2 regions of the Pantoea sp. USHLN298 genome follow, and region 2 is predicted to be linked to the other one. Evidence: predicted binding sites of a transcription regulator. Region 2 holds the regulator's gene; the other holds the start of a gene.
The links. The regulator LexA, encoded in region 2, represses DNA repair genes until DNA is damaged. The targets are predictions, from matches to a motif close to TNCTGTATGTACATACAGNA.

Region 1: sulA (SOS-induced cell division inhibitor SulA) is a predicted target of LexA. The motif match lies at 6,667-6,686, and genes of this name have one in related genera.

The regions. Positions count from the first base shown of each region.
Region 1 is NZ_JBBCRO010000001.1:593,533-608,506, forward strand. Features, by position in the region: gene pqiB (intermembrane transport protein PqiB) at 1-560, shown strand, start outside; gene pqiC (membrane integrity-associated transporter subunit PqiC) at 557-1,126, shown strand; gene rmf (ribosome modulation factor) at 1,408-1,575, shown strand; gene fabA (bifunctional 3-hydroxydecanoyl-ACP dehydratase/trans-2-decenoyl-ACP isomerase) at 1,644-2,162, opposite strand; gene WFK59_RS02870 (AAA family ATPase) at 2,231-4,099, opposite strand; gene matP (macrodomain Ter protein MatP) at 4,153-4,620, shown strand; gene ompA (porin OmpA) at 4,737-5,804, opposite strand; gene sulA (SOS-induced cell division inhibitor SulA) at 6,155-6,646, opposite strand; gene WFK59_RS02890 (TfoX/Sxy family DNA transformation protein) at 6,858-7,487, shown strand; gene yccS (YccS family putative transporter) at 7,484-9,643, opposite strand; gene WFK59_RS02900 (YccF domain-containing protein) at 9,627-10,067, opposite strand; gene helD (DNA helicase IV) at 10,190-12,244, shown strand; gene mgsA (methylglyoxal synthase) at 12,246-12,704, opposite strand; gene WFK59_RS02915 (YccT family protein) at 12,773-13,414, opposite strand; gene WFK59_RS02920 (CoA-binding protein) at 13,591-14,004, shown strand; gene hspQ (heat shock protein HspQ) at 14,041-14,358, opposite strand; gene rlmI (23S rRNA (cytosine(1962)-C(5))-methyltransferase RlmI) at 14,418-14,974, opposite strand, start outside.
Region 2 is NZ_JBBCRO010000004.1:530,240-545,213, reverse strand. Features, by position in the region: gene ubiA (4-hydroxybenzoate octaprenyltransferase) at 1-532, shown strand, start outside; gene plsB (glycerol-3-phosphate 1-O-acyltransferase PlsB) at 817-3,240, opposite strand; gene WFK59_RS13435 (diacylglycerol kinase) at 3,369-3,737, shown strand; gene lexA (transcriptional repressor LexA) at 3,844-4,458, shown strand; gene dinF (MATE family efflux transporter DinF) at 4,560-5,882, shown strand; gene WFK59_RS13420 (CsbD family protein) at 6,054-6,266, shown strand; gene zur (zinc uptake transcriptional repressor Zur) at 6,340-6,861, opposite strand; gene WFK59_RS13410 (conjugal transfer protein TraF) at 7,313-8,563, shown strand; gene dusA (tRNA dihydrouridine(20/20a) synthase DusA) at 8,670-9,662, shown strand; gene pspG (envelope stress response protein PspG) at 9,839-10,105, shown strand; gene WFK59_RS13395 (quinone oxidoreductase) at 10,311-11,294, opposite strand; gene dnaB (replicative DNA helicase) at 11,391-12,797, shown strand; gene WFK59_RS13385 (Lrp/AsnC family transcriptional regulator) at 12,927-13,406, shown strand; gene WFK59_RS13380 (YitT family protein) at 13,648-14,262, shown strand; gene WFK59_RS13375 (amino acid aminotransferase) at 14,305-14,974, shown strand, end outside.

The DNA of each region.
Region 1 (14,974 bases), on a different contig from region 2:
AGGATGGTAAGAAGCGCGGGCTACGTGCCACGCTGAAAACCGGCAACCTGCTGTCAGGCGCGTTGTATGTTGATCTGGACTTCTACGACAATGCTCCAGCCTATAAAGGGCCGCAAAAAGTGTCGGGTTACGAAGTGATTCCGACCGTCAGCGGTGGTCTGAGCCAGATCCAGCAGAAGCTGATGGCGGCGCTGGATAAGATCAATGGCCTGCCACTTAACGGTATGATTAATGAAGCGACCGGCACGCTGAAAGAGAGCCAGAAAACGATGCGTGATCTGCAACGCACCATCGATAACGTCAATAAAGTCACGGCCAGCCCGGCAATGAAAACGCTGCCGGAAGATATGCAGCAGACATTGCGTGAGCTGAACCGTAGCATGAAAGGCCTGCAGCCAGGCTCGCCGGCTTACAGCAAGCTGGTCGGGGATATGCAGCGACTCGATCAGGTGCTGCGCGAACTGCAGCCGGTACTGAAAACGCTCAATACTAAGAGCAACGCGCTGGTGTTTGAGGCGAAACCGGGACAGGATCCCCAGCCTAAGAGGGCGAAACAGTGAAAAAAGGAATGATACTCTCTGCCGCGCTGCTGCTGAGCGCGTGCAGCAGCACCATCGATAATACCTGGTATCAGCTGCCTTCCGGGGCCGCCCCGATGAAGGTCAGCAGCAGCAGCCTGAATGAAGCGCAACCGATGTTGTGGGTGCAGCAGGTGACGGTACCGGATTATCTGGCGGGTAACGGGCTGGTTTATCAGACCAGTGACGTGAAATATGTTATTGCCGCCAATAATCTGTGGGCCAGCCCGCTCGATCAGCAGCTGCAGCAGACGCTGATTACCAACCTCAGCAAAGCTCTGCCAGGACGACTGGTGGCGGGTACGCCGATGGGTGCGCAGCACGACACGCTCAACGTGACCATCACCGGCTTCCAGGGCCGCTATGACGGCAAGGCAGTGATCAGTGGCGAGTGGACGCTGGAACATCAGGGCCGTCTGACCAAGCAGGCATTTAACCTGGCGCTGCCTCAGAATGAAGATGGCTACGATGCGCTGGTCAGAACGCTGGCGGCGGGCTGGCAGCAAACCGCACAGCAGATTGCCAACAGTACGGTTGCGTTAAATTAAGAAGAGTATGAATAAATAAGCTAAGCCCCTGATTTTTCGTTAAGCACGATTGACGAGAAACAGGGGCTTTTTTCTTAGCTTAATCAGCGGGATAGTGCTGTCATCCGCATCACAAAAAAGCATCATTTTGTCGGTCAGAGGTCACATTTATGACATTGGCGTGAAGATTGCGCATTGATCTTTGGGCGCGTAGCGGGTAGAACATTAGTGTGGTTGAACATTAATTCACCACCTTTTTCTTTCCACCAGATTCCACAGACCTTACATGAGGGACACGGAGTATGAAGAGACAGAAACGAGACCGCCTTGAGCGCGCCCATTCACGTGGTTATCAGGCAGGCATTACTGGACGCTCAAAAGAGATGTGTCCGTATCAGATGATTGACGCTAAGTCTCACTGGTTGGGAGGTTGGCGACAAGCCATGGAGGACAGGTCGGTCGCTGCCTAGCCGGATGTCACTGAAAAGGGAATATAACCTCCGCTGCGCGCGGAGGTTTTCGTTTCTGGGGGAAACGTTTAGAAAGCCGCCGTGTCTTTGAACAGGCCCACTTTCAGATCGCTGGCCGTATAGATCAGGTTGCCGTCGACCAGCACCTCGCCATCGGCAACGCCCATGACCAGTTTGCGGTTGATAACGCGTTTGAAATGGATACGGTAAGTCACTTTCTTCGCTTCAGGCAGGACCTGACCAGTAAATTTCACTTCACCCACGCCCAGCGCACGACCTTTACCTTCGCCGCCCAGCCATCCAAGATAGAAACCAACCAGTTGCCACATCGCATCCAGGCCTAAGCAGCCAGGCATGACCGGGTCGCCAATGAAGTGGCAGCCGAAGAACCAGAGGTCAGGATTGATATCCAGTTCAGCTTCAACAAAACCTTTATCATATTTGCCGCCGTCTTCGGTCATCTTGACCACGCGGTCCATCATCAACATGTTGCCTGACGGAAGCGGCGGACCATTTTCGCCAAACAGTTCACCACGACCTGACAGAATCAGGTCTTCTTTGGTATAGGATTCGCGTTTATCTACCATGTTTACAATAAGCCTTTTTTTAGTGAATCACGAATATTAGCGAACAGTTGTACGCTGAGCAAATCGGATTAACGGTGGTTAAACCAGTTAAGCCAGCGCAGTCCCCAGGGACGGTGCGGCGCGTCCGGCTGGTTCAGTTGGCTAATGCGTTCCTGAATGGTGCGCAGCAGGGTGTCGCCTTCACCATCCTCAGTATCCCAGACCTTGCCCGTCAGCAGCGGCAGGGCTTCATCAGCACGGTCAATCGCCCAGATATGAAAGCGACCTTGCTCAACCGCACTGACCACAGCCTGATTCAGACTCAGGTGTCGCACATTGCAGGCGGGTATAATCACGCCCTGCTGACCGGTCAGTTCACGCTGATGGCAGATATCAAAGAAGCCTTCGATTTTCTCGTTCAGACCGCCAACCGGCTGCACGTTACCGAACTGATCGACTGAGCCAGTGACGGCAATTTGCTGATTGACCGGCTGGTTAGCCAGCGCGCTGATCAGCGCACAGAGTTCAGCCAGCGAGGCGCTGTCGCCGTCCACTTCAGAATAGGACTGTTCAAATACCAGCGAAGCTGAGAAGGGCAGTTGCTGATCCAGTTCCAGCTCGGCAATCAGATAGGCCTGCATAATCATCATGCCTTTTGCATGAATGTTACCGCCCAGCTCGGCTTTGCGCTCAACATCGGTAAACTCGCCGTCGCCAGGATGCACCACACAGGTAATACGCGATGGATCACCCCAGGCGCGAGGATGGCCAGGATATTCCACTACCGACAGGCCGTTGATCTGACCGACCACTTCACCTTCAGTCTCAATCAGGATCTGTTTCAGCAGGATCTCATCGCGCATCCGCTCGTTGAGATAATTTTCACGCCACAGGCGAGCTTCCAGCGCATCACGCAGCGCTTCCGCATTGATTTTATCGCCCATCAGCGCGGACTCACGCATCTGACGCTGTAACCAGCGCGGGCAGAGCGGTAACGTCTCCTGATCGCCGCTGTAGCGTACGCCTTCTTTAATCAGCTCTGGCCAGAAATCGGTTTCCGGCAGCGGCAGCTCAGCCTGTTGTGCCAGATCGGCGGTCCAGCGGCACCAGGCAAGCATGTCATCTTCATCCAGAATCTGAATGTTCTCTTCAAATTCGGTATAGATAGCCATTTCATGGGCTTCAGGATCGAGCTCCTGAAAGTCAGCCAGTGCTTCACGATCGCCGCACAGCACCAGATTTAACTGGAGCGGCAGTGGCGGTATCGCGACCGGCAAGGGGCGTCGCTCATCCTGCGAGGTCCATTCAACATAGCCTTGCTCAATACATTTCTTCAGGCGTAACCAGAGAATAGGCTGGGTCATAAAACTGCGCAGCGTGAGCACCAGCGTGCCACCGTTGGCGCGATGGATCAGTCCCGGCTCAAGCTGAATACGATCTTTATACTGGCGGACACAACCAAACAGCTGTTCGGTTTCAATCCAGTCGGCGAAATGAATGCCACCCTGACTGGTGAAAGGGCGTTGAGGGTCTGAAGGGGGCTGCAGCGTGACGTTATCGGCCATGATATGGTAATCGCCACCATACAGCGTGGTGGATTCCTCCATGACGCGCTGCGCGGCCTGAGCAATCAGTGCCAGGTAGTCGCGATTTTCCTGGCTACGCACCAGCAGTAACGGGAATCCCTGCGACTGGTGATGTAAATGCGCCAGAGCATTCAGCAATCGGGGCTGTACCGCTGCCAGAGCATCGGTTTCTTCATCAGCAATTCGGGAAAAAACGGATTGGTATTGCGCGCTATCCGGCTGTAAGGTTTGCCACGTAAGTTGGGTGCTGGTCAAAATAATCGCATTTGTCTGATTTAAGAAAAGCGAGATTATACAGGATTCACCCTTGTTAAGCACTGCAGACTTCCTGTTGAAGATGTGACATTGACAGCATGTTTTTCGTTGCTGCATCCGGGAAAAAAGCTGTTATTCTTAGCTCGTTACGTGATCACGATGAGATTCCGATGAAATACCAGCAACTCGAAAATCTTGAATGTGGATGGAAATGGAAATACCTGGTGAAAAAACATCGGGAAGGTGAACTGATCACGCGTCACCTTGAGTTAAGTGCGGCGCAGGCGGCAGTCGATAAACTGCTGGCGATGGAAAATAATCCGGTGACGGTCAACGAATGGATTGCAGAGCACATTCATCCGGATCTGGATAACCGGTTAAAACAGACCATCCGTGCGCGTCGCAAACGTCACTTTAATGCTGAACATCAGCACACGCGTAAAAAGTCTATCGATCTGGAGTATCTGGTCTGGCAACGACTGGCTGGACTGGCGCAGCGGCGAAACAGTACGTTATCGGAGACGGTGGTCCAGTTAATTGAAGATGCTGAACGCAAAGAGAAGTACGCTACCCAGATGTCGAGTCTGCGGGAAGATTTACAGGCGATTCTCGGTAACTCGGGTTCAGAGAAAGAGTAAGCCAGCTCTCAGGAGCCACTCATTTTAGCTGGCAGAGCGTCTCAGAGCAGGGTCGCTGACCGGAACGATGACATAAAAAAACCCCGCCTTAGCGGGGTTTTTTATTACGTGTAAACTTAAGCCTGTGGCTGAGTTACAACGTCTTTGATGCCTTTAACGTCGATTTCTACACGACGGTCCGGCGCCAGGCAGTCGATCAGGGCATTACGGCCTTTCACGCTGTCACAGGTGTTGCCGGTAACTGGGTTAGATTCACCCATGCCACGTGCAGAGATTTTGTTAGAAGGAATACCTTTAGATACCAGGTAATCTACCACTGACTGAGCACGTTTCTCAGACAGTTTCTGGTTGTACTGCTCTGAACCGATGCGATCGGTGAAGCCCAGTACGACAACGGAACCATCTTTAGGATCCATTGAGCTCAGCTGGCTGTACAGCTGATCCAGAGCCTGCTGGCCTTCTGGCTTCAGGGTAGCTTTGTTGAAGGTGAACAGAACGTCAGACTTCAGAGTGAAACGCTTGGTTTCAACAACTGGCGCTGGTGCTGGTGCTGGAGCCGGTGCTGGAGCAGCTTCATCCTGACCGAAGCGGTATGAAACGCCTACGCTCAGCATGCCGTTGTCCGGACGGGTACCAACGGTCTGTGCATCACCGATGTTGTTAACCCACTGGTAATCCAGACGGGTTGCCCAGTTTTTGGTCAGCGCATACTCAACACCAACGGCAGCCAGCGGAGAAACGCCGGTGTCGTGGTCGCTGATGCGGCCAGTAGTTGGGTTAGTCTGGGTTGCGTCTGCACGCCATACCATGCCGCCCAGACGAGTGTACACGTCCAGATCGTCATAGATTGGGTAGCTCAGTTTAGCTGCCAGCTGAACGCCCTGTGCTTTGAATGCGCCGTTAGTCACGTTGCCTTTGTTAGGCATGCGACCCAGCCAGTCATAGCCCAGCTCGAAGCCCAGGTATGGATTTGCCTGGTAACCAACGAATGCACCTGCACCCAGCTGGCTTTCGTGAGTTGGACCGTCATTGTTTTGGTAACCGTTACCGTAGTAACCAGTGTCGTGATACTGAGACCAGCCCAGTTTAGCACCGGTGTACCAGGTGTCATCTTTCGGAGCGGCCTGCGCTACGGTAGCGAAGCCAGCCAGTGCCACTGCAATTGCGATAGCTGTCTTTTTCATTTTGCGCCTCGTTATCATCCAAATAGGCAATGAGCAAAAAGGTTGCTCTTGGTTTAATCCTTCGCCGGGTCAAAACGCTCGCTTATGACTCTACCGCAAAAAAACGGAGGTTATTGAGCACCCTGGCGAGATAAAGTCTACAACGAGATTGGAAACTTACAAGTATGATGTGAGGCGCTTCTGTAAAAAAACAGAGATTTATACACAAATTCTAACAATTAGCCTGGTGTTATTGTCGTGGCTCAATGCCCAAAAAAACTGCTAAACCATTGTCAACGCTCGAACTAACAGAATCAGTGGTTTAGCGACAACAGATAAGAAATAGTTCTTGAGAAACTTCTGATTTTTACTTAATGAAACAAATCCGACTGAATTTTTAGCGCATTTTGTGGTCCGAGAGGCGCTTCTGGTGATCCACTCGACCGTAAAATCAATCCCAGGGCATCACCTTCCGCTGCCGCATTTTCCAGTTGACGTCGCTCATCTTCATCCAGTTCGTACGGAATCCATGCCAAAACGACACTATAATTTCCAGTCCGCAGCGCTTTAATCATCGCCTCAACCGCGTTCAGACGCTCAGAATCAGCAATATGCATGCTTTTATCCAGTGGCAAACCGGATTGCTGCAGCCAGGCGCGATTCAGTTTATGTGCCGGCGTTAACCACAACTGCCAGCGTGATTGCTGACTCAACTGCTGCAGCAGCGGCAACAATAACATCTGCATCATTCCAGGCTGCTCACTATAGCGTAACTCGGTGATCCAGCCACGATGAGAAGCGGGGACAGAAGAGGACGCGTAATGATGAGCATAGCGTGCATTATTCGGATGTTGTGTTCGCATAAGTTAATCACTCAGCAGTGGACTGTATGAATATACAGTACTGTCGTTCCGCATAAAGATCAACCCAAATTTCTGAAAACGCCTCGCAAAAACACCACAAGGTTAGCTGAACCGTTAATTATTCATTGAACCTGCAAAGGCTTTTTCCTATCTTCTAATTGCCTGAAAGCAAACGTGATTTCAGATATTTCTATAACATGGAGGTGGTGTGATGAAAAAGGTTAATCCGATTGTCGAACGCTCCCGGGAACGTCTGGCCCCGCTGGGAACCATCGAGTCACGCACCCAGTTTGGCGGCTATGCGCTGGCCGTGGAACGGGTGGTTTTTGCTTTAGTTAACAATGATGCACTTTACCTGCGAGCCAGCGAACCCCTGCGGGAATACATTACGCAGCGTCCGCTGGAGCCACTGGTATTTCGCAAGCGTGGCGTGATGGTCAGCCTGAACTACTATCGGGTTGATGACGCGCTCTGGCAGGAACCGACGCATCTGCTGAGATTATCAGCCGCGTCGCTGGAGACCGCTCAGTTCGATCAGCATCATAAGCAGTCATCCATCCGGTTAAAAGATCTTCCTAACCTCAGCGTACGCCTGGAGATGATGTTGCATGAAGCGGGCATCCTGAACGTACAGCATCTGTATGACATTGGCGCTAAGCAGTGCTGGCTGAGGCTGAAAGCCGTCAACCAGCATGTAGGATTGCAGACGTTGCTGGCGCTTCAGGGGGCGATATCAGGCCATCATTATGCGGCCCTGCCGCTGTCGGTCAGGGCGGAGCTGAATGCCTGGTTTCAGCGCACCGTACTGATGACGCTGAACCCAAAGAGCGGCGGAAGTTAGTGAGAATTTAGCGTGCGGCGCAGGCGGGCCACGTCTGGCATCAGCGCCACCAGCAAGCCGAGTTGCTGTAATACCAGTGGCGCGCGCGTATCCGCATCGGCGGCCAGCTGGCCGATTCGCTGGGTAAGGAGTTGACGCATCTCCTCCGCCTGCTGGTCGCTGACGACGTCCGTTTGCAGCACATCCTCGACATAACAGACGGTGTCATCCAGTAAGGCGAGCAGTTGCGGCTCATCAATTTTATCGCGATGCGCTCCCAGCGCAGAGATATAGCTCAGGAATGAGTGATTAGAGCAGAGCAACTGGAAAGCGGACTCACGCATCGTCTGACTGGTGCGGCTTTCGCTGCTCATGTTCGACACCACTGAGGCCAGCTCGGCATCGGCATTATGCGCATCCCGCCGGGCAATACGATAAGCAAGGCGGTTATCTTTGCCCTGATGGTACTGTTCCATGATGGCATCCAGGTAGCGGCAGTTGGCCTGTAAGGTCCGTTCTGCCACCGCCGGAAGCTGGCGAAAGCGCCAGTCAGGCCAGATAAAGGCGACGGCCAGCCAGGCCAGGCCACAGCCCAGCAGCGTATCGACCACGCGCGGTAATGCCACTTCAAAGCCTTCGCCCAGCAGGTTGAAACAGAGCAGCACCAGCAGGGTGATGAACAGCGTTGCCTGGGCATACTGTACCTGTCTGAAGGCGAAAAACAGCACGCCGCTGATGACAATCAGAATCAGCTGTCCCTCGACAGAAGGGACCAGCCAGAGCACCGGCAGACCAATCGCGATCCCCGCCAGCGTGCCACCAATACGCAACGCCAGCCGCCGTTGTGTCGCATTGTAGTTGGGCTGACAGACGAACAGGCTGGTGAGAAGTATCCAGTAACCCCGTTCCAGGCCGGTGACCTGAATGAAACCGTAACCGATACACAGCACCACTGACATCCGCACCGCATGACGGAACAGCGCGGAGGCGGGGGAAAGGTGGCGACTGAAACGCAGTCTGATATCGCTCCAGCCATTTAATCCCTCGCGCGACAACAAATTATCGCTGTGTTGAGGATCTTCACCCGCCAGCGTCTGTTCTGATTCAACCGAGGCCAACTGCGCGTCAATAGCCCGCAGGTTGCGCAGTAGCCAGTAAAGCGCACGGGTATGGGTCGCCTCCGGCTCACGCTGCTCCAGCCGTTCTATCGCCTTCTGCAGCCGTTCAAAAGCCCGCTCAAACCGGCTGTCATGAACCCATCTCTCCCGCATCAGGATCGAATGTGCCAGCTGGCGACAGGCCTGGGCCTGCATATTCAGCAGACGCTGAAACCGGAACAGAATTTCGTTGTAGCGCCAGTCGCCCCGCAGCAGATGATATTGCAGATGGGAGGAGCTGGCCCGTTCGTGGATGTCCTGCGCCACAAAGTAGTAGTGCAGGCTGCGACGGGTGCCGCGTGAACCGCGATCGCCTCGCAGGCGACTCTGCAGCGTGGTCTTGGTCAGATTGAGCTGCGCCACTAACTGACTGTTAACCATCGCGGCATCGATAAAGGTGGCATCGTCCTGTTCGCCCGCATCCGGATCGAACAGATTTGCCTTGGCATCCAGATAACGCGCCAGTTGGGAAAAACTGCCCGCCAGTTGTTCCTGCACCGGCCGGACCGGAAACATCAGATGACCGAGCAGGGTCAGCAGGTTATACCAGAGTGCGCCTACCAGCAGCAGCATCGGCTGCATATACCACTGGCTGAACAGCCCAATGCCGAGCATGGTGTAGACCGCAATCAGCAGCGCGCCAAACGCGATGGTGGCGTAACGCTGGCCGAGAGCACCCAGCAGGATGAAACCCCAGGTCGATATCGCCAGCCCGGCCATAAAGGCCAGCGGATAGGGGAACAGCAGTTCAACCGACACCGAAGCGATACAAAAACAGAGCAGGGTGATCAGCAGATTCTTCAGACGCCCGGTCAGCCGATCGTCAAGGTCAGCCAGCGCGGCAGCCACCACGCCCAGTGTCAGAGGGATGGTCCACTCAATCTGCTGCAGCCACCAGGGAATGGCCGCACACCCGCCGAGCGCAAACAGAATGCGCAGCAGGTAGCGCCAGGTACTATTAAACAGATACTGCCGCCAGCCGGGCAGGTTCTTCGACATCATACTAATAGCGACGGGCATTGGCTTCGCGCGCGGCGCGCGCCTCTTCTACGGAGACCACGCGGCGTCCCACCGGCCACAGGGCAATGGCGGCAATTTTGAAGTTGGCGATACCCACCGGAATGCCGATGATGCTGATGCACTGCACAATGCCGATCGAAATATGAGACAGGCAGAGCCACCAGCCGAAGAAGATCAGCCAGAAGATATTCAGCAGGGTTCCGCCGGTGTTCATGATGTGGCTTTTACTCTCCGGGCGCAGGACATCAACGTGTACCGCCTCATTACCAAAGGGTAACAGTGACAATCGGGTAATCTCCCAGCAGGAGCGGGTCAGCGGCAGGGTAAAGACCAGCACAATGCTGATTAAGGTGGCAAACAGCCAGCTCAGAGTGGTGAAAAAGCCACCCAGAACAAAATTAAGGACGTTTAATACGGTGCGCATGACATTTTTTCCTTTTGCATTCCGCAAGATGTGACGCCAAGTTTAGCCTGTTTTAAGGCTGGAGCGCTAAGGGTCTGACAGGTAAACTCCCCCTAATCCTATTCTCTGACGTTGGTGTCGGCGTGGAACTGAAAGCAACCTCCATGGGCAAACGGCTTGCCCAGCATCCTTATAATCGGGTCCGTCTGATGGCGGCTGGCGTGGAAGTCAGTGGCGATAAGCATGAGTATCTGATCCCCTTCAATCAATTGCTGGATATTACCTGTAAGCGTGGGCTGGTGTGGGGAGAGCTGGAATTTTTGCTGGCGGATGAAAAAGTGGTCCGGCTGCATGGGACAGAATGGCAGGAAACGCAGCGTTTTCACCACTATCTGTTGCAATCCTGGCAGCAGTGGAGCCTGGAGATGAGTGAGGTGTGTCGCGAGGTGTTACAGGCGCTGCGCAGCGATATTGAAACGTTCACTACCCAGGATCGCTGGTTAAACCGTGGCGAACTGCTGGCGCTGAAAGCGAAGATCGTGAAACAGTTTGATGCCTTACCCTTGCCACTCACCCGACTCGGCGAGTTTGCGCAGTGTCGCGATGACTGGGAATGTTGTCAGCGCTGGCTGGAGCAGGGCGAAACGGCGCTGCAACAGCGCAATCGTGACTGGACCGCCGACATCCTGACGCGCTATCACGACTTCTTTGCCCGCGTGGAAAGCACACCACTCAATACCTCCCAGTGCGAAGCCGTGGTGAATGGCGAAGCCTCACTGCTGGTACTGGCCGGTGCCGGAAGCGGTAAAACCTCGGTGCTGGTAGCGCGGGCAGGCTGGCTGATGCAGCGTAAGCTGGCCAGCGCCGATCAAATCCTGCTGCTGGCGTTTGGCCGGCAGGCGGCAGAAGAGATGAACCATCGCATCCAGTCGCGACTGGGTGCCAGCGATATTCAGGCGCGAACCTTTCACTCGCTGGCCCTGCACATTATTCGTGAAGGCAGTAATAAGCAGCCGGCGATCAGCAAGCTGGAGAGTGACCCGCAAGCCCGCCGCGAATTACTGATCCACCACTGGCGTCAGCAGTGCAGCGAAAAAAAAGCCCAGGCGAACGGCTGGCGGCAGTGGCTGCGTGAGGAGCTGGAATGGGATCTGCCGGAAGGTGCTTTCTGGCAGGATGACAAACTGGCTAACCGACTGGCCACCCGGCTGGAGCGCTGGCTGAGTCTGATGCGGATGCACGGCGGCGCGCAGGCAGCGATGATCGACGACGTGCCTGACGAGATCCGTGAGCTGTTCAGTAAGCGTATTAAACTGATGGCTCCGCTGCTGAAAGCCTGGAAGAGCGCGCTGAAAGAGGAAGGGGCGGTCGATTTCTCCGGCCTGATTCATCAGGCGATTGCGATTCTGGATAAGGGCCGGTTCATCAGCCCGTGGAAGCATATTCTGGTCGATGAATTTCAGGATATCTCGCCGCAGCGGGCAGCACTGCTTACTGCGTTACGTCAGCAGAATAAGCGCACCTCGCTGTTCGCGGTTGGGGATGACTGGCAGGCGATCTACCGCTTTAGCGGTGCAGAGATGACGCTGACCACGGCGTTTCATCACTATTTCGGCGAAGGCGATCGCTGCGTGCTCGATACCACCTACCGCTTTAACGATCGCATTGGTGATATCGCCAATCGCTTTGTGCAGCAAAACCCACAGCAGTTACGTAAACCGCTCAACAGCCTGACCAAAGGCAATAAAAAATCGATTTCGCTGCTGCCGCAGGATCAGCTTGAGGGACTCCTCAACAAGCTTAGCGGCTACGCGAAACCGGAGGAGCGCATATTGCTGCTGGCGCGTTACCACTATCTGCGTCCTGAACTGATGGAGAAGGCAAAGACCCGCTGGCCAAAGCTCAATCTGGATTTTATGACAATTCATGCCAGTAAAGGACAGCAGGCGGATTATGTCATTTTGCTCGGCTTACAGCAGGGCAAAGAGGGTTTTCCCGCCGAGGCGCGCGAATCGATCATTGAACAGGGTCTGTTACCGCAGCCGGAAGCCTTTCCCGACGCAGAAGAGCGACGTCTGGCCTATGTGGCGCTGACGCGAGCACGTCAGCAGGTATGGCTGATGTTCGATAAAGCGCAGCCGTCGGTATTCGTCGCGCAGTTCCGCGAACTCGGTGTCCCGGTACTGCGCAAAGCCTGAGTTATTTTAGCCGTTCAGCCATATAGCGCGCGTAGTCGGGGATCAGAATGTCGACCTCGCGGGCAAACAGCGGAGACTGGATAATAAAGTCGGCGGTTGAACGGTTGGTGGCGACCGGGATGTTCCACACGGTCGCCAGACGCAGCAGCGCTTTCACGTCCGGATCGTGCGGCACCGCATTCAGCGGGTCCCAGAAGAACATCAGCGCATCAATTTTGCCTTCGGAGATCATCGCGCCAACCTGCTGGTCGCCGCCCATCGGGCCGCTCAGCATGGCGTTTACGGTTAATCCGGTATGGCGATTGATCAGTGTACCGGTGGTGCCGGTGGCGTAAAGCGTGTGCGGTTCAAGGGCTGGCTGGTTTTGTTTAACCCAGTCGAGTAAAGCGGCTTTGCAATGGTCGTGAGCAACCAGTGCGATATGTTTTTTTATGCCGAGGGTACGAACGGTCTGTTCCATAAAGGCTTCCTGATAAGCGCATGCGCCAGAATCGATGGCATGAGTTTACCCCTGGCCTTTCCTTTCTATCAACTTGTCCGTAACATTTTGACCAGCGTCATAAATTGCTGACGGGTTGCTTCATCAAAGCGCTGAAACCAGCGATGCAGTGAAGGCATCTCCGCCTGGGTCGTCCAGGCAAGATCGGCGGTTAACCGGGCGGAAGAGGGAGCTACATTCACTGACCGGGCAAACTGCGGCACGGAAGCGATTTGTCCGGTACGATTATAATTTAGCATCGCTTTTTCCATATCCGCGCTAGCGCTGGCCGGCAGATGGTCACGCATACTGGTAATCTCTTTGCCGCGCTCATCCACCAACTGGAAATTCAGGCTGCGATCAAAATGGACCCGATCACGTTGGGTTTCCAGCGACGGCAGCTTAATGGTGATGGTTTTGGCCACCGCGTTGAAAGTGACGATCATCGGCACGGACTGGTAGCGTTGAACCCTATCCGGTCGATCGTTGCGCAATTTTTCAACCCGGAATACGAACTGATGCTGGCCGCGATCCAGCTCTAAGCTGTCGGCACCTTTGAGGAGCGAGCCCGAAATTTTCCGGCCATCCAGCACTAACAGATCAATCTGCGGATCGAGCTTTAGGGTGATGGCAGAACAGGACGCCGAGACGAGGAGTGCTAATAACCCCGTGACGGCCAGCGACAGCTTCATTTCAACTCCAGTACCAAAGGGCGCAAGGGAAGGTGTGTAGCAAATTCTTACATTATGGCAGTTAATTTACATTTAAACATATTTATTCGTGCGCCGGTTCAATTAATTTCGCTGGCTGGATACCCGTTAACCGCTCTGCCAATCTACACTCAACGCTGGCCTGAAAGGAGAAAAGCATGAACGATCAGACAATTCGCGAGGTGCTGACACGCACCCGGCGCATCGCCTTAGTTGGCGCAAGCGATCGCCCGGAACGCCCGAGTTATGGGGTGATGAAGTATCTACTTGATCAGGGTTACGAGGTGATTCCGGTCAGCCCGAAACTGGCGGGCAAAACCCTACTGGGACAGCAGGCTTACGCCAGCCTGGCCGAAGTACCCGGCAAAATCGATATGGTGGATGTGTTTCGCAATTCGGAAGCGGCCTGGGGCGTTGCGCAGGAAGCGATTGCTGCAGGTGCGAAGACGCTGTGGTTACAGCTGGGGGTGATTAACGAGCAGGCCGCCGTGCTGGCGCAGGATGCGGGCATGACGGTGATCATGGATCGCTGCCCGAAGATTGAAATCCCGCGTCTGGGGTTAACGCGGTAGCAAAACAGGCGTGGCGGCCAACCGTGCCGCCACAGATTAATGTCGCAAATGAGGGGATTGCAATTGCTGACGCACTGACGCAGCCAGTTCATCCATTGACGGCTGTTCCGGATGCTCAACGCTGGTTTCACCGGCAAGCTGAATCTCAGCAACATAGGTATGCACCTGATCGCCTTCCTCATCTTCCATCACCACATGATACCAGGGCGCGCTGCGCAACTTCTCTTCTGCGCCAACTTCCTCAATTTTAGGCTCATCTAACGAGTATTCGGGATCGACATCGACGATAACGCCCAGCACACCAGACAAACGATGACGAACCTGCTGACCAATACCAAATTTACTGGCAATCATAGTGACCTCCGAAAAGAATGCTCTCTATCCAATATGGGGTCGGGAGCAGATTTTTCAAGTCACATGATCCGGCAGGCGAAGCCTTTCAGATAGAGTCCTTCCGGATAGCTGGCGATCACCGGATGATCGGCTGCCTGGCGGAACTGCTCGATGAACTGTACCTCGTGTCCGGCATCCAGCGCGGCATCGGCAATGATCTTCTGGAACAGATCGGTTGCCATCAGACCGGAACAGGAGAATGTCATCAGGATGCCGCCAGGATTAAGCAACTGGATCGCCAGCATATTAATGTCCTTGTAACCGCGGCAGGCGCCCATCAGCTGATTCTTGTTCTCCACGAACTTTGGCGGGTCCATGATGATCAGATCAAATTTTTCACCGGCGTCACGATAACGACGCAGCAGCTTAAATACGTCATCACGTTCAAACCGCGCGCGCGACACATCCAGCTGGTTAAGCTCAACGTTCTGACGTGCCACATCCAGCGCATCCTGTGAGGTATCTACGCTGATCACCTCTTTACAGCCACCCATTAGCGCAGAGACCGCAAATCCGCCGGTATAGGAGAAGCAGTTGAGCACGCGGGCGTCCTGTGCGTAGCGGCGCGTCGCCAAAC
Region 2 (14,974 bases):
GATATTGCTCTCGGTGGTCGGTCTGGCGCTCGCCTGGGTTTATCCGTTCATGAAGCGCTATACCCATCTGCCGCAGGTGGTGCTGGGTGCCGCGTTTGGCTGGGCGATCCCGATGGCCTGGGCTGCGGTTAGTGAGTCCTTACCGCTGGTCTGCTGGCTGGTGTTCTTCGCCAACATCTGCTGGACCGTGGCTTATGACACTCTCTATGCGATGGTGGACCGTGACGATGATGTGAAGATTGGCGTCAAGTCGACCGCGATTCTGTTTGGTCGTTTCGACAAGTTAATCATCGGTCTGCTGCAGCTGGCGACGCTGCTGCTAATGGCGTGGGTCGGTATGCTGCTGCAACTCAACGCGGCCTTTTACTGGACGCTGATACTGGCTGCTGCTCTGTTCGTTTATCAACAGAAGCTGATCGTCCGGCGTGAGCGCCCCGCCTGTTTTAAGGCTTTCCTGAACAACAATTATGTCGGGCTGGTACTGTTCCTCGGCGTACTGATGAATACGCCGCCGTTCAGCCAGCTGTTCTGATAGGGGATTCAGGCACCAAAAAGGCGATCCGGGAGGCCGCCAAACCCGATGCAGGATGAATCCGACAGCAATGGATAAGCTCAACGCGCAGGGAATACGGGCAGAAGAGGAAAGCGTCCCGCGCCAGGGAGGCCGCGGCCCGAGCAGTCAGGGATGACGCTTTTGCGTCTTTCCGATCTGACCGTGTTCCCTGAGCAGGCACCGTCTCAACGCGAATCTGACCAGACCTGACCTATAAAAAAGGCGACCTCATGAGGTCGCCTTTTTACTGTACGCTTGTTGTGTCAGTCGTGTGCCACGGCGCTTTCAATGGTCATGCGCACATCGCTGGTGACCAGGTCCGCCAGTATATGCCAGGTCGCCAGCGTCTGCACCACATCGGCATCGCCGCTGTCGCTGATATACCCTTCATCACGCAGCGTCAGCACCAGCGAGGTAAAGACCGCTTTGTCGAAGAACTCCGGCGCGTTGATACCGTGCAGCACCGACAGACGTTGTGCCAGTGTGCGGCTCTCTTTTTCCAGCGTCCCGCGGTTAATCGCCGGCTTCGCACTGAGAATCGAGAAGGTGATGGCATAACGCTGGAGCGTTTCACGCACCCCGGCAGCCAGCAGTTGTAGCGTACGGTAACGGGCCGCCGTAAAGCGCAGCTGGCCATCATCCAGCGTAATCAGGCCCTGACGCGCCAGTTCCTGACTGAGTTCCGTCAGCAGCTGCGGCAGCTCATCGGTCTGCCAGCGCAGGAACAGTTCGCTCTTCAGCATCGGGTAGATCAGGCTCACCTGGCGCAGCAACTCAGCTTCGCTCAGTGTCTGGTGTTGTTGCACAATGGCGGCGATCAGCGACGGCATCACCAGCATGTGGTGAATGTTGTTGCGATAGTAGGTCATCAGCACGGCCTGCTCACGCGGCAGAATGATGATGTCGCCAATGCTGTCTTTCTCGCTTTCAAACTTATTCATGCCCATCGCGTGGTCCAGCAGCGCCTCAGCGGAGAGGTCAGGGACGGTGGCATTGGCAGAGTAAGGCACATTACGCAGCAGCTGGGTATAACACTCAAGCTGCTCAATCAGCTGTTCGCGGGTAAGTGAGCGCTGACGTGAGGCGAGCAGCGCGGTCACGCACAGGTTCATGGCGTTGGCCGCGCCCGCTTCATTGATGCGCACCATCAGGCTCGCTGCGATGTCATTGACGGTCGGGGTTAACCAGCTGGGACGCTGCGGCTCAATCGGATCGATGGCGTCACGCCACTCCGGCACCCGCTTGTTAAGGTAGTTAACCAGCGGCAGCGGTTCGCCAAAGTTAACGTAGCCCTGGCCGAGGTTACGCAGCTTACGCAAGCCGTGCACCATCTGCATGAAGCCTTCTTTCTCTTTCGCCGCGCCGCGTAGCTCTTTAGCGTAAGTCCCGACTTCCATCACGTGCTCATAACCGATGTAAATCGGCACCAGGGTAATCGGGCGATTACCGCCGCGCAGCATCGCCTGCAGGGTCATCGCTAAGGTCCCGGTTTTCGGATCGAGCAGACGACCAGTGCGGGAACGACCGCCTTCAACAAAGTATTCCACCGAATAGCCGCGGGTGAACAACTCGCCGAGATACTCACGGAACACCGTGGCATACAGCTTGTTGCCTTTAAAGGTACGACGAATAAAGAACGCGCCCAGACGACGGAAGATCGGTCCGGCTGGCCAGAAGTTGAGGTTGATACCGGCGGCAATGTGCGGCGGCACCAGTCCCTGATGATAGAGCACGTAAGAGAGCAGCAGGTAATCCATGTGGCTGCGATGGCACGGCACATAGACGATTTCATGTCCATCCTGCGCCAGCTGACGCACTTTTTCGCCGCCGTTAACGTTGATGCCCTGATAGAGACGGCTCCAGAGCCAGCCCATCACGCGATCCGTCACGCGGATCGCTTCATAAGAGAAGTTCGCCGCAATCTCTTCCATCATCTCAACCGCATTCTGCTGCGCTTTTTCATGGGAGATTTTTTTGCTGCGGGCTTCATCTTCGACGGCTTTTTCAATCGCTTTAGACTGCAACAGGCGATTAAACAGATCCTGACGTGCCGGTAAACGCGGGCCAACCGCCGCCAGACGCTGACGGGCAAAGTGAATGCGCGCCACCCGGGCCAGTTTCTGGGCGATCGATTTGTCGGTGCCGTGCTCGGTCGCCATGCGGCGCAGCGAAACGGTCGGCGAGAAACGGACAAAACTGTCGCGTCCGTGCCAGATCACCGCAAAGAACTTTTGCACGCCGTTCAGTACCCGCAGGTGCGGTGCATCTTCGCCCTGAACCTCACGGCCTGGCGCACGACCAAACATCACCGTCACCGGCAGCATCTGGATATCCAGTTTGGGGTTATTGCGATGCAGGTCGAGATAATCGTGAAAAATCTTCACCGATTCGACGCTGGGCACAAAATAGGGGAAGACGCGCGGGCCATCGTGGATAAAAACGTGGCGCGGCAGCAGTGAACCATCAATCTCCAGCGGAGAGAGCGGGTCGGGCAGATGATGCCGCAGGCACTGCGCGCGTAAAGTCAGTAAGTCGGCCTTCGAATCGTAAGGCAGAACGTACATAATGGGCCGGGTCGGGTCCAGACCATGTTCAGAAACGGGATCGGCCGGAATGGCCTTACTCTTTACCAAAAACGACAGTGGTAAATTCAGTAATTTGTAATAAAGTTTACGCCAACCTGACATAGACAACATGAAGCCTCTTGTTAGCAAAGCGCCGCAAGCATACCAGAAAGCGCAGCGAAGATCTGTGGTGGTGCCAATTGCACGCAGCCCAGACATTGACGTCAATCCGATGAAAGGGTTCCACCAATATGGCAAATAATGCCACCGGTCTTGTAAGAATTGTGAAAGCCGCAGGTTACTCATGGCAGGGCCTGCGTGCCGCCTGGCAGCATGAAGCGGCTTTTCGGCAGGAAGCGCTGGCCGCGCTGGTCGCCATTATTGTGGCCTGCTGGCTGGATGTCGATATCGTCTCGCGCATCCTGATGATTGGCGCTGTGGTGCTGGTAGTCATCGTTGAAATCCTCAATAGCGCCATCGAGGCGGTTGTGGATCGTATCGGTCAGGAGCGCCATCCGTTAGCCGGTCGGGCAAAAGATATGGGCTCGGCAGCGGTGCTGATCAGTATCTTACTGGCACTGTTTGTCTGGATCGCGCTGCTCTGGACACATTTGCGATAACCCTTCCACAACGCGCCATCTGGCGCGTTTTTGCCTGAGAATCGGTTTCCATTTCGCCAATACCTGTATATACTCACAGCGACTGTATAAACAACCAGGGGGCGGGATGAAAGCATTAACCAGCAGGCAGCAGCAGGTCTATGACCTGATTCGCGACCATATTACTCAAACGGGCATGCCGCCTACGCGTGCAGAAATTGCCGCGCAGCTGGGTTTCCGCTCGCCGAATGCGGCAGAAGAGCATCTTAAAGCGCTGGCACGTAAAGGGGTGATTGAGATTGTCTCTGGCGCCTCGCGCGGTATCCGTCTGTTAATGGAAGAAGAGGCCTCTGAAGGTCTGCCGTTAATTGGCCGGGTCGCTGCCGGTGAGCCGATCATGGCGCAGGAACATATCGAAACTCATTACAAAGTCGATCCGGGCCTGTTCAAACCCTCTGCCGACTTCCTGCTGCGCGTCAGCGGAATGTCGATGAAAGATATCGGGATTATGGATGGCGACCTGCTCGCGGTGCATAAAACCCAGGACGTCCGTAACGGCCAGGTTGTCGTGGCCCGCATTGATGATGAAGTGACGGTGAAACGCTGGAAAAAGCAGGGCGCTATCGTGCATCTCCTGCCGGAAAACAGCGATTTTGATCCGATCGTCGTCGATACGCGCGCGCAGTCACTGACCGTTGAAGGTCTGGCGGTGGGTGTGGTTCGCAACGGCGAGTGGCTCTGAGCCTGATATAACCGCGCATTCGTAGCGTCTGATGCTATTCTGTCGGCCCTAATTTTGTCGCTGCAGCTCCCCTCTCTGCAGCGCTGAGCACGGAACTGCGAATGCGTTTTTTAACGGCTACCGACAAAAAACTCTGGCGGCTCGCGCTGCCGATGATCCTTTCTAACATCACCGTACCCTTACTGGGCGTGGTCGATACCGCTGTCATTGGTCATCTCGACAGCCCGGTCTATCTTGGCGGGGTGGCGGTCGGGACGACAGTCACCAGTTTCCTCTTCATGCTGTTGCTGTTCCTGCGAATGAGTACCACTGGCCTGACGGCGCAGGCATTCGGCGCGGGCGATAAAACGGCACTGGCACGCGCGCTGACCCAGCCTTTAATCATTGCGCTGCTGGCTGGCGTGCTGTTCATCTGTCTGCGTACCCCCATCACCCGCCTGGCGACCTCTCTGATTGGCGGCGATCCCAAGGTTCTGCAACAGGCGACGCTGTTTATTCAGATCCGCTGGCTGAGTGCGCCTGCCACGCTGGCAAACCTGGTGATCCTTGGCTGGCTGCTCGGTGTGCAGTATGCGCGGGCACCGGTCATCCTGCTGGTGGTCGGTAATCTGGTCAATATTGTGCTGGATCTGTGGCTGGTGATGGGGCTGCACTGGGGCGTGGCGGGAGCGGCAACCGCGACCGCACTGGCAGAGTACATCACGCTGGCCGTCGGTGCGGTAATGGTCTGGCGTGTGTTGAAACTGCGCGGCATCACTACGGCAATACTGAAGCAGAGCTGGCGCGGTGATATTCAGCGCCTGCTGCGGCTTAATCGCGACATCATGCTGCGTTCGTTACTGCTGCAGCTCTGTTTTGCCTCACTGACCGTACTGGGCGCGCGCATCGGTCCGCAGGTGGTGGCAGTCAATGCGGTGCTGTTGATGTTTATCACCTTTACCGCCTACGCGCTTGACGGTTTCGCCTATGCGGTGGAAGCCTTTGCCGGCGAAGCACACGGCGCAAAAGATGGCAGCAAATTGCTGCGCGTCTGGCATGCCGCCTGCCGCCAGGCGGTGGTAGTGGCAATCGGTTTTTCGCTGCTCTATGCACTCTGCGGCCCGCACATCGTGGCGCTGCTGACCTCCCTTGAACCGCTGCAACAGGCCGCCGATCGCTATCTGATATGGCAGGTTATTCTGCCGCTGATTGGCGTCTGGTGTTATCTGCTGGATGGCATGTTTATTGGCGCGACCCGTGGCCGGGAGATGCGTAACAGCATGATGGTGGCGGCACTCGGCTACTTCCTGACGCTGCTCAGCGTCCCGATACTGGGCAACCACGGATTGTGGCTGGCGGTAACGGTTTTCCTGGCGCTGCGCGGCGTGTCGCTGTGGCTAATCTGGCGTAAACACTGGCAGCAGAACAGCTGGTTCGACGCCTGATAGCGGGCGGCTTTAGCCGGTGCGCTACAGATTATTCTGTATTATTCCAGCAACCCTAAAATCTTCTACTACAATTAACCGTAAGCAGCGCAGTAAACCAGCGCTTTATATCGTCATTTTGTTTTCTTTCAAGATAAATGATGCAACCAAAGGATGACATAGAGGTCTGCCATGAATAAAGATCAAGCGAGCGGCAACTGGAAGCAGTTTAAAGGCAACGTGAAAGAGAAATGGGGCAAGCTGACCGACGATGACATGCAGGTTATTGAAGGCAAGCGCGATCAGCTGGTCGGAAAAATTCAGGAACGTTATGGCTATGCAAAAGAAGATGCAGAGCGCGAAGTAACGGACTGGGAAGGTCAGAACAAAGATTACCGTTGGTAATCACGCAGATTTACGGATAAAGCTCCTACCCGCCGGTACGGCTCATACTGGCAACCGCACAAGGATGTGCACATTACCCGCGTTTTCCCCGCTTTTTACCCTCGCTCTGATGATCGTGTTCGCAACTTTCATGGTGCGTGCAGGCTTCCACTGCAACACAACTCTCACATAATCCATGTGCTTCAATCACGCTGTGACGCAGGGCAAATTGTGCCTCGCCAGCCAGTGTCGCGATGATCTTTTCGACGCCCTGTGCCTGTTTCTCAGTTACAGCGGCACAGCGGTCACATACCAGCATCACCGACGTGTGGGCCGGCGCCTCGAAATGGTGACACATAACATAGCTATTATTGGACTCTACCCGGTGGATAAAGCCCTGTTCCAGCAGAAAATCGAGCGCCCGATAAACGGTGGGCGGCTTGGCCTGCGGTTCGCTGACCCGGAGTTGATCCAGCAGGTCATAGGCACTAATTGAACCTGGCTGCTCAGCCATTAATCGCAACACTTCTGCCCGTTGCGACGTCAGACGCACACCGCGCTGCAGGCACAGTTTTTCCGCCTGGGTCATTATTTGCTGTGACGTCATGTTTGACATGAAAGTTCTCCGCTGGATAAGTGATGTTATTTTATCACACAAAATTTAGCCGCGCAGAGGTTGGTTGCCGGGCGGAGCAGCACGCCTTTTTGCGCGTAAAAACAGCAGCAAAGAGGAGTAGGGCATCGCGATGGCGCGTTATCGGGGATAAATCAGATCCACATGATGACGGCCCGCAACGCGCCGTTTAGCGCTTTTGCTTTGCATCTCACGGAGTTAAGAAGTAATGTTCAGAAAGACTTAATAAATGTCTGGTATTATTTTAATTTTTACCCTGTATTTTGAATAAAAATTATGACTTTCTGATTGGAAAACCTCCAATCCTTCGAATTAAGGCACTGTTTCCTTTGAATTCACAGCAATAACGCGTTAGCCAACGTTCACAATAGGGTTAACAAACTATTCAGTCGTTGAATGTTTCAACGACAATTTCTCAGGTGATGGCAGGCAAATGGTGAAAAAATCCGCTCAACGCTCAGCGCTGGTGTACACCGCTGTATTGAATGCGCTTTTCCTTTCTTCTTCCGCCATGGCGGCGGGAACCTGGTATGATGCACGTAATGACGCCATGGGCGGTACCGGCGTCGCATCTTCTCTTTATGGCTCCGCGGTACTGGCCAACCCGGCTTTAATGACGCGAGCCAAACCCGATGATAGCGTCAGTATTATTTTCCCTTCAGCCGGTATTCAGGTTACCGACAAAGATCACCTGATCGACAAAGTGGATGACATCACCGATACCGTTGATCGTTACCGCGATGTGATCGGCAACCTGACCTTTGCCGATTATCTGCGTGGCTATCCTGAAGTGCGCGCCGCCTCAGGCGACGTCGCCAACAAGTTAAACGATCTGCGCGGCAACAAAGCAGACGGCAGTGCCGGGGTGGCGCTGGCGGTCACTGTTCCCAATGAGACGCTGCCTTTTGCCTTTATTACCAAAGCCTATGGCTCGGCACACGTGCGTGCCAACGTCGTCCAGAGCGATATCGATTATCTGCGCGGCGTGGCTAACGGCACGGTGCTCCCACGTCCGGGCGACCAGAACAACCTGCGTTCCAGCGCCAACGGTTTAGCGGCGCTGGTCACCGATTACGGTGTTGCGGTGGCGCATGAATTTACCATTGCCGGTCAGCCGGTGTCGGTGGGCGTCACGCCGAAGTTGCAGAAAACCTGGCTCTATAACTACACCGCCAGCATCTACAACTACGACAAAAGTGACATCAACAATAGCCAGTATCGCAGCTCGGACACCGGCTTTAACGTCGATGCCGGCCTGGCAACCACCTTTGCTGAAAACTGGACGCTGGGTATCACCGGACAAAACCTGGTTTCCCGCGATCTGCAGACCAAAGAGGTTAACGGCTTCCGCGATACTTACCAGATCCGTCCGCTGGTCACTACCGGTCTGGCCTGGGATAAAGGGCCGTTTACCGTTACCGGTGATGTTGACCTGACCGAAACCAAACGTTTTAAAACTCAGGATAACAGCCAGTATGCCGCGGTCGGTGCGGAATATCGGGTGCTCGACTGGTTACAGTTACGGGCCGGTTATCGCGCCGATATGCGTTCAAATGATGAGAACGTCGCGACCGCTGGTTTTGGCCTGTCACCGTTTAACAAGGCGGTCCATCTGGACCTGGCTGGCTCGGTGGGCGCTAACAATACCTGGGGCGCGATGATGCAGCTCGGCTTCAATTTCTGATCCTCTTTTAGCCGCGGTTCCGGGGCGGGCGATGCACTATCGCCCGCCCTTGTGTTATCCTTGCACAGAATTCCATCACTCTTAGATACCGGATTGCCTGCGCTTCATGGATACATTTTCTTCGCAACGTTTCTCGATTGCCCCGATGCTCGACTGGACCGATCGCCACTGCCGCTATTTTCATCGCCAGCTTACCGGCGATACGCTGCTCTATACCGAAATGGTCACCACCGGCGCGATCATTCATGGTAAAGGCGATTACCTGGCCTACAGCGAGGATGAACATCCGGTTGCTTTGCAGCTCGGTGGCAGCGATCCCGCCGCGCTGGCGCACTGCGCGAAGCTGGCTGAACAGCGCGGCTATGATGAAGTGAATCTCAACGTCGGCTGTCCCTCTGACCGGGTACAGAATGGCCGCTTCGGCGCCTGCCTGATGGCGGAAGCCGATCTGGTGGCTGACGCCATCAAGGCGATGCGCGATGTGGTATCGATTCCGGTGACGGTGAAAACGCGTATCGGGATTGATGAGCAGGATAGCTATGCGTTCCTGACCGATTTTGTCGGCACGGTAGCCGAACGCGGCGGATGCGAAACGTTTATCATCCATGCGCGTAAAGCCTGGCTGTCGGGCCTGAGCCCGAAAGAGAACCGCGAAATTCCGCCGCTGGATTATCCACGCGTCTATCAGCTGAAACGGGATTTCCCGCACCTGACGCTGGCAATTAACGGCGGCGTGAAAACGCTGGAAGAAGCGCAGACTCACCTGCAGCATCTGGATGGCGTAATGATGGGCCGCGAAGCCTATCAGAATCCCGGCATTCTGGCGCAGGTAGATCAGCAACTGTTTGGTCGCCAGCATCCGGCGGCCGATCCGGTGGCGGTGGTTCGCGCCATGTATCCTTACATTGAAGCTGAACTGGCGAAGGGCACTTACCTGGGCCATGTGACCCGTCATATGCTCGGTCTGTTCCAGGGGATTCCTGGCGCTCGCCAGTGGCGACGCTATCTCAGTGAAAATGCCCACAAACCGGGCGCGGATGTGCGCGTGCTGGAAGCTGCGCTGGCGTTGGTCGCGGATAAAATCCCGCAGGAAGCCTGATCGATCTGCGTGAAAAGAGACCAGCCCGGTGGGCTGGTTTTTTTTACGCCGAAATTTGGTTTTTTTGACGAGTAATGGGTCTGTTGTTTGGGCTGTAGTCCGATAAAACAATCACTTACAGGTTGGCACGTTTCTTGTAATGATCGTTACAACGAGTCTCAATAAGGAGCGCTAACGTGGAAATTTTATTTGTATTGGGGTTTTTCCTGATGCTGTTGGTCACCGGTGTGTCACTGCTCGGCGTGCTGGCTGCGCTGGTAGTCGCTACCCTGGTAATGTTCGTCGGCGGACTGTTTGCACTTGTTATCAAAGTGTTGCCGTGGCTGGTGCTGGCGGTGGCCGCTGTCTGGCTGCATCGCGCTTTTTTCGGCGATCGCAATACGCGCGAATGGCGTAAACTCAAACGTAAGATCAACAGCTTAGACAGAAAAGGCTGGCGATAAATGCGGAGATGATCACAGAGTGAGGCTCTGCTTAGACGTTATCTGCAATTAAACATATTTTTTACTTATGTTTTCTGGCAGGATAGTCGCCGTTGAGTCAAAACGTATTTATCGCCGCTGTCCCTACACCAGCGCGAACGAAAATAAAAAATAGAGAAGGGCTTCCTGCGGGAAGCTCTTTTTGTTTATTACGCTTTGCTGCCGATCAGGGGATCAACAGGCTCGACCCCTGGGTGGCGCGGCTTTCCAGCATCTGATGCGCTTTACCCGCCTCCTTCAGGGCAAACTTCTGCTGTTCCGGCACCTCTACCTTGATCGCGCCGCTGGCCAGCAGTGAAAAGAGCTCGGCACTGGCGGTTTCCAGCTCCTGACGATTCGTGATGTAGCCGAACAGCGAAGGGCGGGTAACAAACAGCGAGCCTTTCTTGTTCAGAATGCCCAGATCGACGCGGGTCACCGGGCCGGAAGCGTTGCCAAAACTGACCATCAGACCGTGGCGGCGTAGCGAATCCAGCGACGCTTCCCAGGTATCTTTCCCGACCGAGTCATAGACGACGCCGACTTTTTTCCCTTGAGTGAGTTCGTTGACGCGCTGGGCAATGTTCTCTTCGCGATAGTTAATGGTGGCCCAGGCGCCGGCGTTTTTTGCCAGCGCCGCCTTTTCTGCCGAGCCGACGGTACCAATCAGGTGCGCACCCAGCGCTTTGGCCCACTGACAGGCGATCAGGCCAACACCGCCTGCGGCAGCGTGAAACAGAAAGGTTTCGTCCGCTTTGACTTTATAGGTCTGGCGCAGCAGATACTGAGTCGTCAGCCCTTTAAGGAAACTGGCCGCACCCTGCTCAAAACCGATCGCGTCCGGCAGATGCATCAGGCGATCTTCTGCCACGTTATGCACTTCACTGTAGGCGCCAAGCGCGGCCTGGCAATAGACGACCCGATCGCCCGGTTTAAATAGGGTGACGTCACGGCCCACTCGCGTCACCACGCCAGCCGCTTCGGTGCCAAGACCGGACGGGAAATCGCTGACCGGATAGAGCCCGCTACGCAGATAGGTATCGATGTAGTTAATGCCGATGGCGCGATTTTCTACCTGAACTTCATTTCCGGCAGGGTCGGCAAGTTCAAAATCAGCCCACTGCAGAACTTCCGGGCCGCCGTGCGCGTTGAACTGAATACGCTTTGCCATGCTTACTCCTGTGATTGTTTCATCATGAGGGTGAGGCGCGCACCCCAACTGAGGTATACTTGCGCGTCCCCACAGAAGATCGGTAATGCATTCACTATGGCAGGAAATAAACCCACCAACAAATCGAACGAAACGCAGGATCGCCAGCTGGAAGGCGTGAAAATGCCCCCGCATTCGCTGGAAGCGGAGCAATCGGTGCTCGGTGGGTTAATGCTGGATAATGAGCGCTGGGATAACGTCTCCGAGCGCGTGGTCGCCAGTGATTTCTTCAACCGTTCGCACCGGCTGATTTTTTCCGAGATGCAGCGGCTGCTGGAAAACAGCAAGCCCATCGACCTGATCACGCTTTCTGAGTCGCTGGAAACGCGCGGCGAGCTGGAGATGGCTGGCGGCTTTGCCTACCTTGCTGAACTGGCGAAAAACACCCCCAGCGCAGCGAACATCGGCGCTTATGCCGATATCGTGCGTGAACGCGCTGTCGTCCGTGAGATGATTTCGGTTGCCAACCAGATCGCTGATGCGGGCTACGATCCGCAGGGCCGCAACAGCGAAGAGCTGCTGGACTTCGCCGAATCGAACGTCTTTAAAATTGCTGAAGCGCGCGCTAATAAGGATGTCGGCCCGAAAAACATCGAGCAGATCCTTGAGGCGACCGTTTCCCGAATCGAATCGCTTTATCAGACGCCGCACGATGGCGTCACCGGCGTCGATACCGGTTATCAGGATCTGAACAAGAAAACCGCCGGTCTGCAGCGCTCTGATCTGATTATCGTCGCGGCGCGTCCCTCAATGGGTAAAACCACCTTCGCGATGAACCTGTGCGAAAACGCCGCCATGCTGCAGGATAAACCGGTGCTGATATTCAGCCTGGAAATGCCCAGCGAACAGATCATGATGCGTATGCTGGCCTCATTGTCGCGGGTGGATCAGACCCGTATTCGTACCGGCCAGCTGGATGATGAGGACTGGGCGCGAATCTCCGGCACCATGGGCATCCTGCTGGAAAAGAAGAACATGTTCATTGATGACTCTTCTGGCCTGACGCCGACCGAGGTGCGCTCGCGCGCCCGCCGCATCTACCGTGAAAACGGGGGATTAAGCATGATCATGATCGACTACCTGCAGCTGATGCGCGTGCCTTCCCTGTCGGACAACCGTACGCTGGAGATCGCCGAGATCTCGCGCTCGCTGAAAGCGCTGGCCAAAGAGCTGAACGTGCCGGTCGTTGCGCTGTCGCAGCTGAACCGCTCACTGGAGCAGCGTGCCGATAAGCGGCCGGTTAACTCGGATCTGCGTGAATCCGGCTCGATCGAGCAGGATGCGGATCTGATCATGTTTATCTATCGCGATGAGGTCTACCACGAAAACAGCGATCTTAAAGGGATCGCCGAGATCATCCTCGGTAAACAGCGTAACGGCCCCATTGGCACGGTGCGTCTGACCTTTAACGGACAGTGGTCGCGTTTCGATAACTACGCTGGCCCGCAATACGACGACGAATAATCCCATCTTTGTGCTGTCATGCACGATCTGTGCATGACAGCCCCCATCATCAGAAAATAGTGTTGGACAACCCCGCCGATTATCGGGTTATCTGTAACAAAGCGATGCCTATAACGCTGTGGAAACGGAATGACTCACGTAGACGATTACGATCTTAAGATCCTGACTTTATTACAATCTAACGGCCGACTGACCAATCAGGAATTAAGCGATTTGGTCGGCCTGTCGGCGTCACAATGCTCACGCCGCCGGATCAATCTCGAACAGGCCAATCTGATTCTTGGCTATCACGCCCGGCTGTCGCCAGATGCGATTGGACTGGGAATGGTCGGGTTAATTGAGGTGCGCCTGATTAATCACACTGCCGAATATGTCGACAGTTTTCATCGGATGGTGGAGCAGGAAGAGGCGATTGTTGATGCCTACAAAACCACCGGCGATGCCGATTATCTGTTGAAAGTGGCCGTGGCCGATCTCAACTCACTCAGCGCATTAATCAGCCAGCTGGTGGCGGGACATCAAAGCGTTTCCCACGTTAAAACCTCGGTGGTGCTGGGACGGCTGAAAGAGAACGGGCTAATGATGACGCCTGAGCACAAGACGCGCTAAAAAGGTGCGTGTTGTGCGGTTTTGGTGCAAACTTGCGGCAAATAATGCAAAGAACGCGCACCAGAACAGATATTTGTGCATGAGTTGACGGTTATACCGTAGATTTTTGCATCAAACCCTGCAATAAAGCGCCTTAGATATCAATGGGATAATCGCTGGCACCCTGCCGGTGGCCGCTTCATGCCACCGGTATGGTGCGTTTTTTGCATCTGACCCGCATCATTTGCATTGAGATAACCCCATGGATAACGTTGCAGAACCTTCCCGCATTCCCCATTCCCGCATTGAAGATGCGCTGGCGATTGTGCTTGGCACGCTGATGGTCTCGTTTGGCGTCATTATGCTGAAACAGGCCGGCGCGCTGACCGGCAGTACCGCAGGCATCGCCTTCCTGATCAGCTATTTGTCGCCGCTATCTTTTGGCAGCGCCTTCTTTCTGATTAATATTCCGTTCTACTGGCTGGCGGTAAAACGCATGGGCTGGGAATTTACCCTGAAAACCTTTTGTGCCGTCGGGCTGGTGTCACTGTTTACCCACCTGCATCCGCTGTTTGTCCATTTTTCCGCCCTCGATCCGTTCTATGCGACATTGTTCGGTAACGTCATCATGGGAATCGGGTTTATAGTGTTGTTTCGTCATAAAGCCAGCCTGGGCGGCATCAACATTCTGGCGCTGTGGCTACAGGATCGCTTCGGCATTCGTGCCGGTAAGCTGCAAATGGCGGTGGATACCTGCGTGGTGCTGGCATCACTGTTTGTGGTGAGCGTGCCGATTCTGCTCGCCTCAATTGGCGGCGCGGTTATCCTGAACCTGATTATCGCAATGAACCACCGTCCAGGACGTTACCTGGTTTAATGACACTCTGTTACCCGAAGACCACTCATGGAGACCTACACCGTGTTTCAAAACGTTGATGCCTATGCTGGCGACCCGATTCTGTCGTTGATGGAAGCCTTTAAACAAGACCCACGCGAACACAAAGTGAACCTCAGTATCGGGCTTTATTATGACGAGCAGAACATCATCCCGCAGCTGAAAGCGGTGGCTGCCGCTGAGCAGCAGATGCACGCTGAGCCTCAGCAGGCGTCGCTTTATCTGCCGATGGAAGGGCTGAACAGCTATCGCAGCGCGATTGCGCCATTACTGTTTGGTGCCGACCATCCGATGCTGCAGGCGGGACGCATCGCCTCGATTCAGACGCTGGGCGGTTCTGGCGCGCTGAAAGTCGGTGCGGATTTCCTGAAGCGCTATTTCCCGCAGTCTGCGGTCTGGGTCAGCGATCCGACCTGGGAAAACCACGTCGCGATTTTTAACGGTGCCGGTTTCGAGGTCAATACCTATCCGTGGTATGACGCGGAGACCCACGGCGTGCGGTTTGACGCTTTCATCAGCGCGCTGAAAGCACTGCCCGCGCAGAGCATCGTCTTGCTGCATCCGTGCTGCCATAACCCAACCGGTGCCGATCTGACTGATGCGCAGTGGGATCAGACCGTTGAGGTGCTGAAGGCACAGCAGCTGATTCCGTTCCTCGACATCGCCTACCAGGGCTTCGGTGCGGGTATGGAGC